Regions from separate parts of the Streptomyces sp. NPDC048671 genome, predicted to be linked through region 2. Evidence: riboswitches for the same ligand, from Rfam matches in the RefSeq annotation. Region 2 holds a riboswitch; each other region holds the start of a gene.

Region 1 (4,929 bases), on a different contig from region 2:
CGATGGACGCGGTGTCGATCGTCGCGACGACCGACGAGCCCAGTGGGTCCTCGCTCGTGACGATCGTGACGTCGGAGCCGGTGAACCGGCCGCACACCTTGCTGACCATGAGTTGCCGGACGGTGAAGGCGATCTCGGAGTGCGCCGGGTCGGCCTTCCAGGTGCCGGCCGCATAGCCGGGGATCGTGCCGGTCGCTGGTGCGGAGCTCATGGCTTCCTCCATGGTCGTGATGCCGCTGCCGGGGACACCCCCGGCGGGCCGCCCGTGCGCGGGCCCCGCGACGCGACCGCCGCGAACCGTCCTGGGCATGACCGCTGGTATGTCCCTCATACCAAAGCGACGAACGAACACCCGCCCAGGGGACAGCCCGGGTCAGAGTTCTTCGATCCGCCTGATCAGGAACCGTCGCTCGGGGGTCGAGGTGGCCAGTTCGAGCGCCCGCCGGTACGCGTTCCGGGCCTCGGCGTCACGCCCGAGACGCCGCAACAACTCGCCACGGGTCGAGTGGAGGTAGAGGTACCCGTCCAGGTCGAGGCTGTCGACGGTGCGCAGCGCCGCGGCGGGGTCGCCGGCCTGGCAGACCGCCACCGCGTGGTTGAGCTCGACCACCGGGGAGCCGGTGAGTTCGACCAGACGCCAGTACAACGCGGCGACCCGGGGCCAGTCGATCCGCTCCCGCGTCTGCATCGACGCGATCAGGGCCTGGACGACATAGGCGCCGCGCCCGCCCAGCGCGAGCGCCCGGTCGAGCACCACCCGTCCCTCCGCGATCCGGCGGGTGTCCCACAGCGACCGGTCCTGATCGCCGAGCAGCACGAGGTCCTCGCCGGAGAACCTGGCCCGCCGCCGGGCGTGGTGGATCATCATCAGTGCCAGCAGCCCGTGCGCCTCCGGCTCGTCCGGCATGAGCGAGGCGAGCACCCGTCCCAGGCGGATGGCTTCGGCGCCGAGGTCGACCCGGCCCCGGTAGCCCTCGTTGCAGATCAGGTAGATCACCGCGAGTACCGCGTCGACGCGGTCCGGCAGCAGTTGCGCGCCCGGAACCGCGAACGGGATCCCGGTTGCCCTGATCTTGTTCTTGGCGCGCGTCAGGCGCCGCTTCATGGTCTCCTCGGAGACGAGGAACGCCCGCGCGATCTCAGCCGTCTCCAGGCCGCCGAGGGCCCGCAGGGTCAGTGCCACCTGCCCCTCCAGCGGCAGGGCCGGGTGGCAGCAGGTGAAGATCAGCTCAAGCCGTTCGTCCTTGATCACGGTGTCGTCGAACTCGTCCATGACGGCCTCGGGTGCGGGCAGCAGGTGGATCTTCTCGGCAAGGGTGTGTTCCCGGCGAATCCGGTCGATCGCCCGGTGGCGCGCAGTCGTCACCAGCCACGCACCCGGATTGGCCGGTACGCCCGAAGCGGGCCAGCTCCGCGCCGCGACGGCGAACGCCTCCTGCGCGGCGTCCTCCGCCCTGTCGAAGTCACCGAGGTACCCGACCAGCGACGCCAGCACCCGGCCCCACTCGTCCCGGAAGACCTCCTCCAGCACGTTCAGCGCCGCACCACCGGCCTGATCTCCACAACACCGCCGAGCCGGGCGGCCGGGACACGCGACGCCAGCTCGATCGCTTCGTCCAGATCGGCCGCCTCGATCAGGCAGAAGCCGCCGAGCACCTCCTTGGTGTCCGCGAACGGGCCGTCGGTCATCAGCGTCCGGCCGCCGACCACGCGCACACTCGTCGCCGTCTCGGCGGACTGCAACTGCCCGGCGCCGACGCACCGCGGATCGTCGGCCAACGCCAGATACTCGGCGTACGCCGCCTCGCGTTCCTCCTCCGACAGCGTCTCCTCGTGGCCGGGCTCGGTGTAGATCATCAGGGCGTACCGCATCACGGCCTCCGGAATCAGCGGGCTCTCACCCTCACGACGAACGAGCAGCGGCGCAGGGGACAGCGACGGGGTCACCGATGCCGGGCAGCGGCAGGCGGGCAGCGGCAGCGGGTCCAACCGTACGGCCGCCGGCTCGGCGCCGGCGTCATCGTGGGCAACGCGACGGGCCGGCCCCTCGGGTGCCTTCGGGAACCGGGTCAGCCGGACGGTTCGTCGGGCACGGGGTGGTCCGGATGGCGATGGCCTGCGGGCGGGGCGCCGCGCCGGCCGGTTCCTGCCTCGTCCGTATCGGGCATCTCCAGGTCCGGTTGCTCGGCGGCCTTCGGCCGCATCGGGCCGCCGACCACGTCCAAGGGGTCCTCGTCGGCGGTGGCCTGCTGATCGGGCGGGTCCCGCGGAATCGGGTCTCCGCTGTTCCCCCGGTCTTTCGGGTGAAGGTCGTTCACGGTGTTCTCTCTTCCTCCCATAGGCGTCATGCCCGGTGCAGGTACCCGGGTGACCGGCGCTGATGCATGGCCACCGCGGTAACGGATGGCTACTGGTCAGGGGTTGCGTGCCCCTGGCCGGTCGCCCCGGTCAGTCCGTCCTCGTCCGTCCTCGGCCGCCTCCCGGCTCCGACGGTGCACGGCCTGCTCCAGGTTGGGCAATACATTCGTCCCACAGGAGAGCGGATCACGCTCACCGAGAACATGGGCCGGGGTCTCATTTCACGTTCCGGAATGTGAACAGCGGCGCCTGGGCAGTGGACGACCGTCTAGTCTGGTCCGTGCAGCTGGTTCGCCCTGTCCGCCAGGCAGGCGCGTCGCAAGAGGGAACCCGGTGGAATTCCGGGACTGCCCCGCAGCGGTGAGTGGGAACGACCGCCGTCATACGCACTGGATCCGGTTGGATCTGGGAAGCGACGGCCAGTAGGTGTCCGCCCAGGCGGATGTGCCCGCGAGTCCGAAGACCTGCCCGTTGCCCGCACGCGACCCCTCGCGTGCGGATATCCCGGTGACCTCGTGGGCGGGTCGGCGTACATACCAGACGGAAGACCGCGCCGATGGCGTGTGCGAGATCCGTCCGGTACGTCATCCCTTCGCGTCCGTGTCCCGTCCCCGGGATGTTCAGGAGTCATCTCGCGAAGGAGATTTCCGTGACAGCCAAGCCCGCAGCCGCGGCAGCACGAGCCACCGTGTACGGCTACCCCCGCCAGGGCCCGAACCGGGAACTGAAGAAGGCCATCGAGGGCTACTGGAAGGGCCGCGTCAGCGCCGACGCCCTCCGGGAGACGACGGCCGGCCTGCGCCGGACCAACTGGAGGCGGCTGGCGGACGCCGGCGTCCACGAGGTGCCCACCGGCGACTTCTCGTACTACGACCATGTGCTGGACACCAGCGTCATGGTCGGCGCGGTCCCGGCGCGCCACCGTGCGGCCGTCGACGCCGACGCCCTCGACGGCTACTTCGCGATGGCGCGCGGCACCCAGGACGTGGCGCCGCTGGAGATGACCAAGTGGTTCGACACCAACTACCACTACCTCGTCCCCGAACTCGGCCCGGACACCGTCTTCACCGCCGACTCCACCAAGCAGGTCACCGAGCTGAAGGAAGTCCTCGCGCTCGGGCACACCGCCCGGCCGGTACTCGTCGGTCCCCTCACCTATCTCCTGCTGGCCAAGCCCGCTCCGGGGGCGCCGGCCGGCTTCGAACCGCTCACCCTGCTGGACCGGCTGCTGCCGGTCTACGCGGAGGTGCTCGCCGATCTGCGTGCCGCGGGCGCGGAGTGGGTGCAGCTGGACGAGCCCGCGCTGGTCCAGGACCGCTCCCCGGCCGAGCTGAACGCGGCGGCCCGCACCTACCGTGACCTCGGCGGTCTCACCGACCGCCCCAAGCTGCTCGTCGCCTCCTACTTCGACCGGCTCGGCGACGCCCTGCCCGTCCTGGCGAAGGCCCCGGTGGAGGGCCTGGCCCTGGACTTCACCGGCTCGGCCGCCGCCAACCTCGAAGACCTCGCCGCCGCCGGCGGACTGTCCGGGAAGCGGCTCGTCGCCGGCGTCGTCAACGGCCGGAACATCTGGATCAACGACTACGAGAAGTCCCTCGCCACCCTCGCCACCCTTCTGGGCCTCGCCGACAGTGTCGATGTGGCCGCGTCCTGCTCCCTGCTGCACGTCCCCCTCGACACGGCACCCGAGCGGGACATCGACCCCCAGATCCTGCGCTGGCTCGCCTTCGCCGGGCAGAAGACCACCGAGGTCGTCACGCTGGCCAGGGGACTGGCCCAGGGCACGGGCGCCGTCGCCGCCGAGATCTCCGCCAACCGCGCCGACCTCGCCTCCCGCAGGAACTCCCCGATCACCGCCGACCCCGCCGTACGGGCCAGGACCGCCACCGTCACCGACGCCGACGGCTGCCGCTCCCAGCCCTACACCGAGCGGGCCGCCGCCCAGCGTGCCCATCTCGGGCTGCCGTTGCTGCCGACGACGACCATCGGCTCGTTCCCGCAGACCGACGAGCTGCGCACGGCCCGCGCCGACCTGCGCGCGGGCCGCATCGACACGGCCGGTTACGAGGAGCGGATCAGGGCCGAGATCGGTGAGGTCATCTCCTTCCAGGAGAAGACCGGCATCGACGTCCTGGTACACGGCGAGCCCGAACGCAACGACATGGTGCAGTACTTCGCGGAACAGCTCACCGGCTACCTGGCCACCCGGCACGGCTGGGTCCAGTCCTACGGCACCCGCTACGTCCGCCCGCCGGTCCTGGCCGGCGACATCTCCCGTCCCGGAGCGATGACGGTGCGCTGGACCTCGTACGCGCAGTCGCTCACCGGCCGTCCGGTCAAGGGGATGCTGACCGGGCCCGTCACCATGCTGGCCTGGTCCTTCGTCCGCGACGACCAGCCCCTCGGGGACACCGCCCGGCAGGTCGCCCTCGCGCTGCGGGACGAGGTCAACGACCTGGAGAGCGCGGGCACTTCGGTCATCCAGGTCGACGAGCCCGCGCTGCGCGAAACGCTGCCCCTGCGCGCGGCGGACCGCGCCGCGTACCTGGAATGGGCCACCGAGTCGTTCCG
Region 2 (4,929 bases):
CCGGAGCCGGAACCGGGGCCCACACCGCCCCGTACCCGTCCCGCGCTGTCGGAGCACGGCCAAGTGGAGCGGCGACCCTCCGATTGGAGTCACCGCAACGCCCTGTTCAGTTCATCTTCCGTTCACCCAGGTTGCCTACGGTCCACGTGCCACTGCCGTCGAACGATTGCCTGGGTAAATGGAACACATCACGCTGCTGCTCGCGATTGTGATCGTGACAGCTCTAGTGTTCGATTTCACGAACGGTTTCCACGACACCGCCAACGCGATGGCCACGACCATCTCGACCGGCGCACTCAAACCCAAGACAGCGGTGGCGATGTCCGCCGTTCTCAACCTCGTCGGCGCGTTCCTGTCGGTGGAGGTCGCCAAGACGATCTCCGGCGGGATCATCAATGAGAACGGCCTCAGAACCGAGGTCATCTTCGCGGCGCTCGTCGGCGCCATCCTGTGGAATCTGCTGACCTGGCTGGTCGGGCTCCCGTCCAGCTCCTCCCACGCCCTCTTCGGCGGTCTGATCGGCGCCGCGGTGATGTCCGCGGGCTGGTCGTCGGTCGACGGCGGCACGGTCGTCACCAAGGTGCTGCTCCCCGCGGTCGCCGCCCCGATCGTCGCCGGTCTGGCCGCGCTGCTGGCCACCAAGCTGACGTACCGGATCGGCGGGAAGATCCGTAACGGCGCCCAGGAGAAGGCGACCGCCAAGGGCTACCGCGCCGGGCAGATCGCCTCCGCCGGGCTGGTCTCCCTCGCCCACGGCACCAACGACGCGCAGAAGACCATGGGCATCATCACGCTCGCCCTGGTCACCGGCGGGGTGCTCTCCCCCGGTTCGAACCCGCCGGTCTGGGTCATCGTCAGTGCCGGTCTGGCCATCGCGCTCGGCACCTACCTGGGCGGCTGGCGCATCATCCGCACCATGGGCAGCGGCCTCACCGAGCTCAAGCCGCCGCAGGGCTTCGCCGCCCAGACCAGTGCGGCGACGGTCATCCTGGCCTCCTCGCACCTCGGCTTCTCCCTCTCCACCACCCAGTCCTGCTCCGGCGCCGTGATGGGCGCGGGCCTGGGCCGCCGGGGCGGTGTGGTCCGCTGGTCCACCGCCACCCGGATGTTCGTCGCCTGGGGTCTGACCCTGCCGGCCGCCGGTCTGGTCGGCGCGGGGGCCGAATTCCTCACCAAGCAGGGCACCTGGGGCGTCGTGGTCGTCGCCGTGCTGCTGGTCGCGGGCTCCGGAGCGATCTGGGTCCTGTCGCGCCGCAAGCCGGTCGGCAAGGACGACGTCGCACCCGGCGGCCGGGACGGCGCTCCTGTCGGGGACGCCGAACCCGCGGGCGTCGTCACCACCGCCATCGCGGCCGTCAGCCCGCCGCCCACCGCGGTCCAGGCGCAGCAGGACCTCAAGACCACCATCCCGGCCCCGGCCGGACCCGTAGCCGACCCGGCGCGACCCGCCACGGTGTAAGGACACATCCCCATGAACATCGACTGGGCAGCCCTCGGCACCGTCTTCGGTGTCTCTCTCGTCGCCACCGTCGCCCTGGTGGGCCTCTTCACCCTGGGCATCGTCGGCCTCTCCAGGCAGCCGGAACCGGCCGCGCGGGGCGGGCAGGCCGGCGGGTCCCTGATGCTGGCCCGCGCGGGCGCGTACGTCTGCTTCGGGCTGTGCGCGGCGGCGGTGGCCTACGGGATCTACATGATCGTCGCCTGACGGCCGCCGGGCCCCCCGGGGCCCTTCCCGCTCCCGCTCATCGGGCCGGACGCACCTCGGGTGCGTCCGGCCCGATGTGGGTCTCAGCACACTGCGCCGTCGCAGGTCAACGGCAGGTTGACTGACGTTCGCGGAGCGTGGTGGACTGCCGGAGCCATTACGGCGACAGCAGAGGAAGCCGGTGCGAATCCGGCGCGGTCCCGCCACTGTCACCGGGGAGCAGTCCCCCACCACCGGAAGTCACGGTCCACGCACGTGGACTGGAAGACCGGGGGAACTGCGGATCCGGGAGCCAGGAGACTCTCGTCGCCGGTCACGTCGAACCAGGGCGCGGACCCTGAGTGAGGACATATCGCCATGCCCGGCCGCCGTGCGCCCGTATCCGTGCCGCCCCTTCCACCAGCTGCCCGCACGAAGGTCCTTCGAGGCGCGACGGCCGGCTGAACCGTGCGTGCCGATCGCATCTTCGCGTACGGCGCCACGGCCGGTCTGATCGGCGATCTGCTGCTCGGTGATCCCCGCAGGGGACATCCGGTCGCCGCCTTCGGGCGGGCCGCGGCAGGCGTCGAACGCCGTCTGTGGCGCGACCACCGCGGGTGGGGCGCGCTGCACACCCTGGTCTGCGCCGGAGGCGCCGCGGGGGGTGCCGCGCTGGCCGCCCGCGCGCTGCGCCGCCGTCCCGCCGCGTCCGTGGCCCTGACCGCCGCCGCCACCTGGTCCGTCGTCGGCGGCACCTCGCTGGGGCGCGAGGCCCGGTCCATCGGCGGCGCCCTGGCCGCCGGGGACCTCGGCCTGGCCCGTGAACGGCTGCCCCACCTGTGCGGCCGCGACCCGCAGTCCCTGGACGGACCGCAGATCGCCCGCGCCGTGGTGGAGTCCGTCGCCGAGAACACCTCGGACGCCGTGGTCGGCGCCCTGGTGTGGGGTGCGCTGGGCGGGGTCCCCGGACTCGTCGGCTTCCGGGCCGCCAACACCCTCGACGCCATGGTCGGCCACAAGTCGCCCCGCCACCTGCGCTACGGCTGGGCCTCGGCCCGCCTCGACGACCTCGCGGGCTGGCCGGGCGCCCGGCTGACGGCGCTGCTCGCCGTGGCCGCCGGCGGACGGCCCCGAGGGGCGATACGGGCCTGGCGGGCGGATGCCGCCAAGCACCCGAGCCCCAACGCGGGCCCCGTGGAGGCCTCCTTCGCGGGCGCCCTCGGCGTACGCCTCGGCGGCACCCTCGCCTACGGCGGCCGGGTCGAGCACCGCCCCGTACTCAACGGGGAGACGGGCCGGGCGGTGGAGACCGAGGACATCGAACGCGCCGTACGGCTGTCGCGCCGGATCGGTGCGCTGGCCCTGGGCGTGAGCGTGGCGGCCCGCCTGGGCGTCGGCGCGGCCGCACGACGGATCACCTCGACGCACGGCACGGGGCCGCACGCCCCGGATACGCGCACCTCAGGACGGAGACCGACATGAGCGGCGGGCTGCTGGTCGCCGGGACCACCTCGGACGCGGGCAAGAGCGTCGTCACGGCGGGCATCTGCCGCTGGCTGGTGCGCCGGGGCGTGAAGGTCGCGCCGTTCAAGGCGCAGAACATGTCCCTGAACTCCTTCGTCACCCGCGAGGGCGCCGAGATCGGCCGCGCCCAGGCCATGCAGGCCCAGGCGGCCAGGGTGGAGCCGACCGCGCTGATGAACCCGGTGCTGCTCAAGCCCGGCAGCGACCGCTCCAGCCAGGTCGTCCTGATGGGGCGCGCGGTCGGCGAGATGAGCGCCCGCGGCTACCACGGCGGCAGGCAGGAAGCGTTGCTGTCCACCGTCGTGGACTGCCTGGAGCAGCTTCGGGGCACGTATGACGCGGTGATCTGCGAGGGGGCGGGCAGTCCGGCCGAGATCAACCTGCGGCGCACGGACATCGTGAACATGGGCATCGCCAGGGCGGCCCGCTTCCCGGTGGTGGTCGTCGGGGACATCGACCGGGGCGGGGTCTTCGCGTCGTTCTTCGGTACGACGGCACTGCTCGCCGCCGAGGACCAGGCGCTGATCGCCGGCTACCTGGTCAACAAGTTCCGCGGTGACGTGTCGCTGCTGGAGCCCGGCCTCGACATGCTGCGCGATCTCACCGGACGGCCTACGTACGGGGTGCTGCCGTTCGCCCACGGCCTCGGCATCGACGAGGAGGACGGGCTGCGGGTCTCGCTGCGCGGCACCGTACGGGAGTCGGCCGTCGCCCCGCCGCACGGCGAGGACGTCCTGCGTGTCGCGGTGTGCGCGGTGCCCCTGATGTCGAACTTCACCGATGTCGACGCGCTGGCCGCCGAACCGGGTGTCGTCGTGCGGTTCGTGGACCGCGCCGAGGAACTGTCCGACGCCGACCTCGTCATCGTGCCCGGCACCCGCGGCACCGTGCGGGCGCTGGCCTGGCTGCGCGAGCGCGGGCTCGCCGACGCGCTGCTGCGGCGCGCCGCCGAGGGCCGCCCGGTCCTCGGCATCTGCGGCGGCTACCAGATCCTCGGGGAACACATCGAGGACGAGGTGGAGTCGCGCGCCGGGCAGGTCGACGCGCTCGGGCTGCTGCCCGTACGCGTCCGGTTCGCCCGCGAGAAGACCCTCGCCCGGCCGGCCGGCGAGGCGCTCGGCGCCCCCGTCGAGGGGTACGAGATCCACCACGGCGTCGCGGACGTGCGGGGCGGCGAGCCGTTCCTCACCGACGGGCAGGGGCAGCGCCTCGACGGCTGCCGGTCCGGCGCCGTGTGGGGCACCCACTGGCACGGCTCCCTGGAGAGCGACGAGTTCCGCCGCCGCTTCCTGACCGAGGTCGCGCGCGCCGCCGGCCGCCGCTTCGTGCCCGCCCCCGGCACCTGCTTCGCCCAGCTGCGCGAGGAACAGCTCGACCGCCTCGGCGACCTCATCGAGGAACACGCGGACACCGACGCGCTGTGGCGGCTCATCGAGTCGGGCCCGCCGGCAGGACTCCCCTTCATCGCCCCCGGAGCACCCGGAGCACCCGCAGACCCCGGAGCACCCGCAGACCCCGCAGCGCCCGCAGACCCCGCAGCACCTGGAGCACTTGGAGCACTTGGAGCACCCGCGTGACCGCCCGCCGGCCGCCGAAACCGCTGGAAACCGCCGCCACCAAGGAGGCCTTGTGAGTACGCCGTACCCCTTCACCGCCATCGTCGGGCAGGACGATCTCCGCCTCGGCCTGCTGCTCAACGCCATCTCGCCGGCCGTCGGCGG
Region 3 (4,929 bases), 690 kb from region 2:
GGTACCGGTCAGCACCGGATTCACGCGGTGCTCAACCCACTGGACCCCAGACTTCCGCAGCGCATCATCCTCGGTAACTGGGCCCCGGTCGGGCAGACTTCGGTCGCCTCCAACCCGTGGGGCGCGTCGTACGTCGTGAACGCCTGGACGGACCTCGCCGACTAGGAATCGTCCGGCCGGTCATGTTGCTGGTCAGGATGAGACCAGCAACATGACCGGGAGACCCCGGGGGCCCCTCGCCGTCCGGCGGCACTCCGCTCCGATCAGACAGGTGCCCGGGGCTACCACTGGAACAAGTTCTCGTTACAGTGGACGCGGCGCGTCGTGGCCGTACCCCGCACGCCGCCGAGACCGCGGAGAGATGGGGAGTCCATGACGCAGGTGATGAACCACGGTGGAGGCGTCCACAGCATCAAAGTCCCCATCCCGGACAACCCGTTGGGCCACACCCTGGTCCATGTCCTGGACACCGGCCGGGGGCCGGTCCTGATCGACACGGGCTGGGACGACCCGGAGGCCTGGGACACCCTGACCGCCGGGCTCACGACGGTCGGCGTGGACATCGCCGATATCCACGGCGTGGTCATCACCCACCACCACCCCGACCACCACGGCCTGTCCGGCCAGGTGCGCGACGCCTCCGGGGCCTGGATCGCGATGCACGCCGCCGACACGGCGATCGTCCGCCGCACCCGGGAGTCCGAACCGGGCACCTGGCTGTCGTACCTCGCGACGAAGCTGGCCACGGTCGGCGCCCCCGAGGACCACATCGCCCCGCTCCTGGCCGCCCGCGAGAAGGGCGGCCGGATGCGCACCCTGCCCGGTCTGCGGGCCGCGCTCCCGGACCGCGAGATCGTGCCCGGCGAACTCCTCGACCTGGCGGGCCGCAAGCTGCGCGCGATCTGGACCCCGGGCCACACTCCGGGCCATGTCTGCCTCCACCTGGAGGAGGACCACCCGGCCAACCTGCCCGGCCGCGGCCGCCTCTTCTCCGGCGATCACCTGCTTCCCGGCATCAGCCCGCACGTCGGCCTCTACGAGGACCCGGACAGCGCGACCGAGACCGACCCGCTCGGGGACTACCTCGCCTCCCTGGAGCGGATCGGCCGCCTGGGCGTCGCGGAGGTACTGCCCGCCCACCAGTACGCGTTCCCGGACGCGGCGGGCCGCGTACGGGAACTCCTCGACCACCACGAGGAGCGCCTCACCGGCCTCCTCGGCCTCCTCGCCGAACCGCTCACGCCGTGGCAGCTGGCCGAGCGGATGGAGTGGAACCGCCCCTGGGAGCAGATCCCTTACGGGTCACGGAACATCGCCGTTTCGGAGGCCGAGGCGCATCTGCGCCGGCTGGTGAAACTGGGGCGCGCGGAGGCGGTCACGGGAAGCGAGCCGGTGACGTTCGTGGCTGTGTGACGACGGCGCGCTGTTCCTCGCGGTGTGACGGGCGCGCCGGTCGCGCCGGCCACCGGAGGGTCAGCGTGCCGGTGCGGGACCGGGCGCGGGTCTGCGCCGGACAGGCCCGGCATGTCGCCGCCGCGATCCACCGGCCCACGATCGAGAGGGCGGCCACTGCGCGACGGGGACGGTCACGGGGCTCTCGTTGTACCTGCCCGGTAGAGTGTGCGAGTCGTCATCATGCCCGTTCAGGGGGAAGCCGGTGCGAATCCGGCGCTGACCCGCAACCGTGTATGCCGCCCTTTCGGCGGCCAGCCGGAATGCCCTGTCCGTGTCGTGACCGGCTCGCGCCATCGGGACCCCGGTGGCCGGCACCGTCGAGGTATACGGAGCCGGAGCCTGGTGCCTGTGTGTGCCTGTGCCCGGTTTCCCGCAGGAGAGGCCCCGCCCGCCATGACCGTACGCCGCAGCGCAGCCGCGCTCGCCGCCACCGCCACCGTGCTCTGTGCGGCCGCGGCCCCCGCCGCGGTCGCCGCACCGTCCCCCTCCCCCTCGCCGTCCGCGGCGCTGCCCTCGGGGCTGTACGGCACGACGGACCCCACGTACGACGGGGTGTGGCGGCAGTCGCTGGCCTTCGTCTCGCAGCGGGCCGTGGGCGTCACGCCCGCCAAGAAGGCGGTGGACTGGCTGGTCGGCCAGCAGTGCGACAGCGGCGCGTTCCCCGCGTACCGCCCCGACTCCTCCGTGCCGTGCGACGCCAAGACCATGATCGACACCAATGCGACGGCGGCCGCCGTACAGGCGCTGCACGAGGTCGGCAAGCACAAGGACCTCGTCGCCAACGGCGTCCACTGGCTGAAGTCCGTGCAGAACGAGGACGGCGGCTGGGGGTACACCGCAGGCCAGGCCAGTGACGCGAACTCCACCTCGATCGTGATCGGCGCCCTCGCCCGCGCCGGGCAGAAGCTCGGCGATGTGACGACGCACGGCGGCAGGACCCCGTACGCCGCCCTGCTCACCTTCGCCATCCCGTGCGGCGGCAAGGACGGCGGCGCCTTCGCCTACCAGCCCGACAAGGCCGGCAAGCTCGTCGCCAACGGGGACGCCACCGCGGCGGGCGTGCTCGGCTCGCTCGGCAAGGGGCTCCTCGTCGCCGACAACGCCGCGGTCAAGGACCCCGGCTGCCACAAGGGCACCGCGCTCACGCCGGAGCAGGCCGCCCAGAACGGCGCCTACTACCTCGCCGGGGCCCTCGCGAAGACCGGTCACCTCGACCAGCCGCCGATGCCGGGCGCCGAGGACAGCGCCCCGCAGCCCGACTTCGGCAACACCGCCGACGCGGTCGTCGCGCTGTCCGCCGCCGGGCACAAGGACAAGGCCGCCGCGTCCGTCGAGTGGCTGGCGAAGAACTCCGCGGGCTGGGCCGAGCAGAGCGGCCCCGCCGCCTACGCCCAGCTCGTCATGGCCGCCCACGCGACCGGCGCCGACGTGCACGACTTCGGCGGCGCCGACCTCGTCGCCCAGCTGAACGCGACCGGGCCCGCACCCGCCGCCGTGAAGAAGCCGAAGGCGAGCGCCACCAAGGACGAGGAGAAGAAGGACAGCGGCGACGGGGACGGCATCGGCGGTCTCTGGTGGTTCGTCGGAATCGGGCTCGCCGTCGGCGCGGGAGCCGGATTCCTGATCAGCGGCCGCCGGAAGAACCAGCAGCTGTGAGGCGCGCCGGAAGGGCCACCGTGCTGCTGGTCGTCCTGGGCGCCGTCCTGGCCGTGCTCGGCACGGGCCCGGCCCAGGCGGCGGGATACCGCTACTGGTCCTTCTGGGACGGTTCCGGCAGCGGATGGGCGTACGCCACCCAGGGGCCGTCCCTGGTCCGGCCGGACGACGGCGCGGTGCAGGGCTTCCGGTTCTCCGTGAGCGCCGACTCCCAGGACGCGGCGAAGCCGCGCCGCTCCCCCGACTTCTCGGAGATCTGCGCGGACACCCCCGCCCGGAGCGGCACCAAGCGCGTCGCGCTCGTCATCGACCCCGGTACCGCCGCCGACGCGCCGGAGGGTGAGACCCCGCCCCCGCCGCGTACCGCGTGCGCACAGGTCCCGAAGGACGCGAGCAGCGCGGAGGCGCTCGCGTCGGTGGCGAAGCCGCTGCGTTACGGAAGCGACGCGCTGCTCTGCGCGATCTCCGGCTATCCGGTCGCCGGGTGCGGTGAGCAGGTCTCCGGGAACGGGGACAGCAGCCGCCAGGCCACGGCGGACGCGTCCGCTCCCACGTCCGCGTCCGCTGCCGCCGGCAGCGGTGGTTCCGGCGGCGGGCCGTCCGCCGGGGTGCTCTTCGGGGTCGGCGCGGTCCTTCTGCTCGGCATCGCCGCAGTCGCGCAGGCCCGCCGCCGCCGCGGATGAACGGCTCGACGGCCGGCACCGGGGAGGTCCCGGTGACCGGCACCGCGGGCCGTGCGGCGTCCGGCCCCTCCCCGGTCCCCGCCTGGCGCGCGCCCGCCGCGACCCGGAGCAACGCGCTGCCCGCCGGGGCGTGGTGGCTGTGGGCGCTGGGGCTCGCCACCGCCGCGTCCCGGACGACCAACCCGCTGCTGCTCGGCCTGCTGGTGGGCGTGGCGGGGTACGTGGTGGCCGCGCGCCGGACGGACGCGCCGTGGGCCCGGTCCTACGGGGCGTTCATCAAGATCGGGCTGTTCGTCATCGGGGTGCGGCTGCTCTTCTCGGTGTTCCTCGGATCGCCGATCCCCGGCACGCATGTGGTGTTCACGCTGCCCGAGGTGCCGCTGCCGGAGTGGGCGAAGGGCGTCCGGATCGGTGGCCGGGTCACCGCCGAGCAGCTGCTCTTCGCGCTGTACGACGGGGCGAAGCTGGCCACCCTGCTGATCTGCGTCGGCGCGGCGAACTCCCTCGCCAACCCGGCCCGGCTGCTGAAGTCACTGCCCGGTGCGCTGTACGAGGCCGGGGTGGCCGTCGTCGTCGCGATGACGTTCGCGCCGAACATGGTCGCCGACGTGGTGCGGCTGCGCACCGCCCGCCGGCTGCGCGGCCGGCCGACCGGTGGCGTCGGGGCCGTCCTCCAGATCGGGCTGCCGGTCCTGGAAGGGGCGCTGGAGCGCTCGGTCGCGGTGGCGGCCTCGATGGACGCGCGCGGCTACGGGCGCACCGCGCAGGTGCCGGCCGCCGTCCGGCACACCACCAACGTCCTCACCCTCGGCGGGCTGCTCGGTGTCTGCGCCGGTACGTACGGGCTGCTGGCGGCGCAGGGCGCGGTGTACGGGCTGCCGCTGCTGATCGCCGGGCTGGTCGCGGCGATGGCCGGGCTGCGCCTCGGCGGGGCGCGTTCGGTGCGGACCCGCTACCGGCCCGACCGGTGGGGTGTGCGGGCCTGGCTGGTCGCGGGCTCCGGTGCCGCGGTCGCGGTGGCGATGATCTGGGCGGGCGGCGCGGATCCGGCGGCGCTGCACCCCGGTGTCGTCCCGCTGACCGCGCCGGTGCTGCCGCTGTGGCCCGCCGCCGCGGTGCTGATCGGTCTGCTGCC
Region 4 (4,929 bases), on a different contig from region 2:
GATCTCCCACGCCGTGCGGTACAGCGCCCGCACGTCCTCGGGGATCCACGCGAAGCCCTGCACCGAGCCGCTCGCCTCGCGCAGCGCCTCACGGGTCCGCGCGTCCCACACGCCGAGCCTCTTCAACTCGTCCACCAGGTACGCGTTGACCTGGAGGAACTCACCGCTGAGCGTCTCGCGCTTGAAGAGGTTGGAGACCTGCGGCTCGATGCACTCGTACACGCCCGCGATCGAGGCGATCGTCGCCGTCGGCGCGATGGCGAGCAGCAGCGAGTTGCGCATCCCGGTCTTCGCGACCCGGGCGCGCAGCGCGTCCCAGCGCTCCGGCCAGTTCAGCTCGGTGTCGTAGTGGTCCGGGTGCAGCACACCGCGGGCGGTCCGCGTCTCGGACCAGGCGGGCAGCGGGCCCGACCGCTCGGCCAGCGCGCAGGAGGCCTCGTACGCGGCGAGCATGATCCGCTCGGAGATCTTCGTCGACAGGGCCCGTGCCTCGGAGGAGTCGAACGGCAGGCGCAGCTGGAAGAAGACGTCCTGGAGACCCATCGCGCCCAGGCCCACCGGCCGCCAGCGGGCGTTGGAGCGGCCCGCCTGCTCGGTCGGGTAGAAGTTGATGTCGACGACCCGGTCGAGGAAGGTCACCGCGGTACGGACGGTGGCGTCCAGACGCTCCCAGTCGATGGTGCCGTCGGCGACGAACGCGCCGAGGTTGACCGAACCCAGGTTGCAGACGGCCGTCTCGCCGTCGTCGGTGACTTCGAGGATCTCCGTGCACAGGTTCGACGAGTGCACGACGCGGCCGGGCTCGGCGGTCTGGTTCGCGGTCCGGTTGGAGGCGTCCTTGAACGTCATCCAGCCCTGGCCGGTCTGCGCGAGCGTCCGCATCATCCGGCCGTACAGTTCACGGGCCGGCATCGTCTTGCGGGCCAGGCCCCTGGCCTCGGCCGCCCGGTACGCGGCGTCGAACGCGTCGCCCCACAGGTCGACCAGCTCGGGCACGTCGGCCGGGGAGAACAGTGACCAGGTGCCGTCCGCGTCGACCCGGCGCATGAACTCGTCCGGGATCCAGTGCGCCAGGTTGAGGTTGTGCGTGCGCCGCTGGTCCTCACCCGTGTTGTCGCGCAGCTCCAGGAACTCCTCGATGTCCGCGTGCCAGGTCTCCAGGTAGACCGCGGCGGCGCCCTTGCGCCGGCCACCCTGGTTCACCGCGGCGACGGAGGCGTCGAGCGTCTTCAGGAACGGGACGATGCCGTTGGAGTGCCCGTTGGTGCCCCGGATCAGCGAACCGCGGGCGCGGATACGGGAGTACGAGAGGCCGATGCCGCCCGCGTGCTTCGACAGCCGCGCCACCTGGTGGTAGCGGTCGTAGATCGAGTCCAGCTCGTCCAGCGGCGAGTCCAGCAGGTAGCAGGAGGACATCTGCGGGTGCCGGGTGCCGGAGTTGAAGAGCGTGGGGGAGGAGGGCAGGTAGTCCAGCCGGCTCATCAGCCGGTACAGCGCGGCGACCTCGTCCAGGGCGCGCTCGGAGTTGTCCTCCGCGAGCCCGGCGGCGACGCGGAGCATGAAGTGCTGCGGGGTCTCGATGACCTGGCGGGTCAGCGGGTGGCGCAGCAGATAGCGGCTGTGCAGGGTGCGCAGCCCGAAGTAGCCGAAGCGGTCGTCGGCGCCGTCGTCGAGGGCCTGTCCGACCAGCGCGTCGAGGGCGGCCGCGTGGAGGGTCACGAACTCGGCGGTGCGGTCCGCGATCAGGCCCTCGCGGTGTCCGACGGCGACCGACGCGGAGAAGGACGTCGCGCCCTGGCCGGCCGCCTCGTCCGCGATGGAGCGGGTGAGGAGGCGGGCGGCGAGCCGGGAGTAGGCGGGGTCCTCGGAGATCAGGCCCGCGGCGGCCTCGGTGGCCAGCGAGCGCAGCTCGGCCTCGTCCGACCGGGCGTTGCGGCCGCGCAGTGCGGCGCCGGCGACGCGTCCGGGGTCGGTGTCGGGCAGATCCGCGGTGAGGCCGGTGAGGGTTCGCAGCAACGCGGTTCCCGGTCCGTCCTTCGCGGGTGCCGCGGACAGGTCCGTCCCGGACTCGGCTGCTTCGGACTCGGCCGCTGAAACCGGATCGGCTGGCGCGATGGTCACGTGGTGCTCTCCCTCGCTCGGCTCTGGGCCGGCGGGGGATCGGGGGCAGCCGGGCGGAGCCGGACCCTGGGCAGGGCAGCACTCCGCGCGGCGTCCACCGGCCCATCCACGAGGCCCGGACGTCTGGGCATCCGGATCGGTCGAGCCGGATGCGCTGTCGGCAGGTCCTCGGACTCACGGGTGCGCAAAAGCGCACCGAACATACCGTTGCGGGACAGTTCCGGATTCGCACCGGATTTCCCTGCGGCGACAGCGAGCACGAGCATACATGTGGGGGCAGTCGGATGCGGCAGCCCCCACATGTTGTGTCGTGCAACTCAACAGCGCGGCTTCATGGCGTCGGCCGGAGGTCCAGGCGGTAGGTCAGCAGCGACAGCCCCTCGATGGGATACCAGTCCCTTTCGGGGGTCCGTACGAAGCCGAGGCGCCCGTAGATCCTATGGGCGCCGTACATGGCCGACTGCGTCGACAGGGTGATCCCCGTGACCCCCGCGGTGGCCCGTGCGCGGTCGATACAGGCCCGGACGAGCGCCTCGCCCGCCCCGGCCCCACGAGCCTCGCGAGAGACCGCGAGCATCCGGAACTCGGCCTCGTCGGCGGCCGCGATGTCCGCCCACCGATTCCCCGGCGGGGCGTACGTCACGCCGCCCAGCACCCGCCCCCGTGCGTCCGCCGCGACGAGCACCTCGGCCTCGGCGGCCCGCCGGGCGACGTCCCGCAGCTGCGTCAGATACGGATCGTCGGCGCCGAAGTCCAGCAGCCCGTCCCCGAGATAGGCCTCGGCGGTGATCTCGCCGAGGACCGGGTACTCGGCGGGCACGACCGGCCTGATGGTGATGTCCATGCCCGGAAGTGTGCCGCACTCCGCACGCCCGTTCGCGGGAATTCCCGGGCACGCCGGGCCACCCGCGCCCGGCACGCGAACGGGCCGCCGCACCCCGGAGCGGGGGAGCGGCGGCCCGTGAAGCGGTGGGTCAGTGACCGCCCGGCGCCCCGGCCGTGGCCGGCGGGAGCTGGGCCTTCACGCCCGGGTCGCCCGCGTCCGCGGTGTAGTCGCCGGGCGAGGTCTCGTCGACCCCGGCAGGCGCCTTCACGGCGTTCAGGACGAAGGTGAGGACGACGGTGACCACGATGTTCAGCACGAACGCCGTCAGGCCGATGTAGCCGATCTCGCCGAGGCCCGGGATCTCCTTGGAGGACCCGCCGAAGTGGGCCTGGGTCGGGCTGGCGACCCCGTACGCGGCGGCCGTCCCGTAGACCATGCCGACCGCCCAGCCGGCGAGCAGCGCCCAGCGGTGGAACCACCGGGTGAACAGGCCGCCGACCAGGGCCGGCATCGTCTGGAGGATCCAGATCCCGCCGAGCAGCTGGAAGTTGATCGCGACCGTCTTGTCCATGGTGAGGACGAAGGCGAGCGCGCCGACCTTCACCAGCAGCGAGACCGTCTTGGAGACCTTGGTCTCCTGGGCGGGTGTCGCGTCGGGCTTCAGGAAGTCCTTGTAGATGTTCCGGGTGAACAGGTTCGCCGCCGCGATCGACATGATCGCCGCGGGCACCAGCGCGCCGATGCCGATGGCGGCGAACGCCACGCCCGCGAACCAGTCGGGGAACATGTTCTCGAAGAGCTGCGGGATCGCCAGCTGGCCGTTGTCCACCTTGACCCCGGCGGCGATCGCCATGAAGCCGAGCAGCGCGAGCAGCCCCAGCATCAACGAGTACAGCGGCAGGATCGTGGTGTTGCGGCGGATCACGTTGCGGCTGCGGCTGGAGAGCGTCGCCGTGATGGAGTGCGGATACATGAAGAGCGCCAGCGCCGAGCCCAGCGCCAGCGTGGCGTAACCCCACTGCCCCGACCTGGCGGGTGCGAGCGCACCGGTCGGCTTGCCGCCCGGCGGGCCCGCGAACTTCTCCTGCGCGGAGGCGAAGATGTCGTGGAAGCCGCCGAGCTTGATCGGGATGTAGATGATCGCCACGAGGATGACCAGATAGATCAGCCCGTCCTTGACGAACGCGATCAGCGCGGGCGCGCGCAGGCCCGAGGAGTACGTGTACGCGGCGAGTACCGCGAACGCGATCAGCAGCGGCAGGTCCTTGACGAACCAGCTGGTGTTCTCGCCGCCGCCGACGCCCATCACGTCCAGCACCGCCTGGATGCCGACGAGCTGGAGCGCGATGTACGGCATGGTGGCGAGGATGCCGGTGACGGCGACGGCGAGGGAGAGCCCCTTGGAGCCGAAGCGGCCGCGGACGAAGTCCGAGGTGGTGACGTAGCCGTGCTTGTGCGAGACCGACCACAGGCGCGGCAGGAAGGTGAAGATCAGCGGGTACACCAGGATGGTGTAGGGCACCGCGAAGAAGCCGGCCGCGCCGGCCGCGTAGATCGCCGCCGGCACGGCGACGAAGGTGTACGCGGTGTAGAGGTCGCCGCCGAGCAGGAACCAGGTGACCCAGGTGCCGAACGACCGTCCGCCCAGGCCCCATTCGTCGAGGCTGGCCTCGTTCTCGGCCTTGCGCCAGCGGGCCGCCATGAAGCCGACGACCGTCACGGCCAGGAAGAAGAAGATGAAGACGCCGAGCGCGACGCCGTTCACGCCGTCCTTCATGCCGACGCACCCCCCTTGCGGGCGCGCTGGTCACGCTGCCACAGCTTGTACGCGGTCATCGTGAGTGCGGTCGAGATCAGCACCCAGAGCATCTGGTACCAGTAGAAGAACGGGATGCCGATGAAGGCCGGGTCGATCTTGGCGTACGAACTCACCCAGAGCATCGCCACGAACGGCGCGATGAGGCAGAGGGCGATGACCACCC

The links. Region 2 has a riboswitch for cobalamin ahead of ACZ6S6_RS00210 (cobalamin biosynthesis protein). Riboswitches for the same ligand answer to the same signal wherever they lie in the genome.
Region 1: linked by a shared signal. The riboswitch ahead of metE (5-methyltetrahydropteroyltriglutamate--homocysteine S-methyltransferase) and the one ahead of ACZ6S6_RS00210 (cobalamin biosynthesis protein) in region 2 are both predicted to bind cobalamin.
Region 3: linked by a shared signal. The riboswitch ahead of ACZ6S6_RS03345 (prenyltransferase/squalene oxidase repeat-containing protein) and the one ahead of ACZ6S6_RS00210 (cobalamin biosynthesis protein) in region 2 are both predicted to bind cobalamin.
Region 4: linked by a shared signal. The riboswitch ahead of ACZ6S6_RS36765 (ribonucleoside-diphosphate reductase subunit alpha) and the one ahead of ACZ6S6_RS00210 (cobalamin biosynthesis protein) in region 2 are both predicted to bind cobalamin.

Annotation. Positions count from the first base shown of each region.
Region 1 is NZ_JBVJHB010000004.1:412,652-417,580, forward strand. It holds gene ACZ6S6_RS10795 (YceI family protein) at 1-211, opposite strand, end outside; gene ACZ6S6_RS10800 (RNA polymerase sigma factor) at 374-1,531, opposite strand; gene ACZ6S6_RS10805 (YciI family protein) at 1,534-1,872, opposite strand; gene ACZ6S6_RS10810 (hypothetical protein) at 2,070-2,318, opposite strand; cobalamin riboswitch at 2,629-2,844, shown strand; gene metE (5-methyltetrahydropteroyltriglutamate--homocysteine S-methyltransferase) at 3,008-4,929, shown strand, end outside.
Region 2 is NZ_JBVJHB010000001.1:37,416-42,344, forward strand. It holds gene ACZ6S6_RS00200 (inorganic phosphate transporter) at 179-1,459, shown strand; gene ACZ6S6_RS00205 (hypothetical protein) at 1,472-1,705, shown strand; cobalamin riboswitch at 1,877-2,008, shown strand; gene ACZ6S6_RS00210 (cobalamin biosynthesis protein) at 2,153-3,166, shown strand; gene ACZ6S6_RS00215 (cobyric acid synthase) at 3,163-4,785, shown strand; gene ACZ6S6_RS00220 (putative cobaltochelatase) at 4,838-4,929, shown strand, end outside.
Region 3 is NZ_JBVJHB010000001.1:726,271-731,199, forward strand. It holds gene ACZ6S6_RS03335 (hypothetical protein) at 1-165, shown strand, start outside; gene ACZ6S6_RS03340 (MBL fold metallo-hydrolase) at 373-1,413, shown strand; cobalamin riboswitch at 1,608-1,758, shown strand; gene ACZ6S6_RS03345 (prenyltransferase/squalene oxidase repeat-containing protein) at 1,849-3,111, shown strand; gene ACZ6S6_RS03350 (SCO2322 family protein) at 3,108-3,794, shown strand; gene ACZ6S6_RS03355 (energy-coupling factor transporter transmembrane component T) at 3,827-4,929, shown strand, end outside.
Region 4 is NZ_JBVJHB010000029.1:54,706-59,634, forward strand. It holds gene ACZ6S6_RS36765 (ribonucleoside-diphosphate reductase subunit alpha) at 1-2,121, opposite strand, end outside; adenosylcobalamin-variant (AdoCbl-variant) riboswitch at 2,276-2,374, opposite strand; gene ACZ6S6_RS36770 (GNAT family N-acetyltransferase) at 2,453-2,965, opposite strand; gene mctP (monocarboxylate uptake permease MctP) at 3,096-4,724, opposite strand; gene ACZ6S6_RS36780 (DUF3311 domain-containing protein) at 4,721-4,927, opposite strand.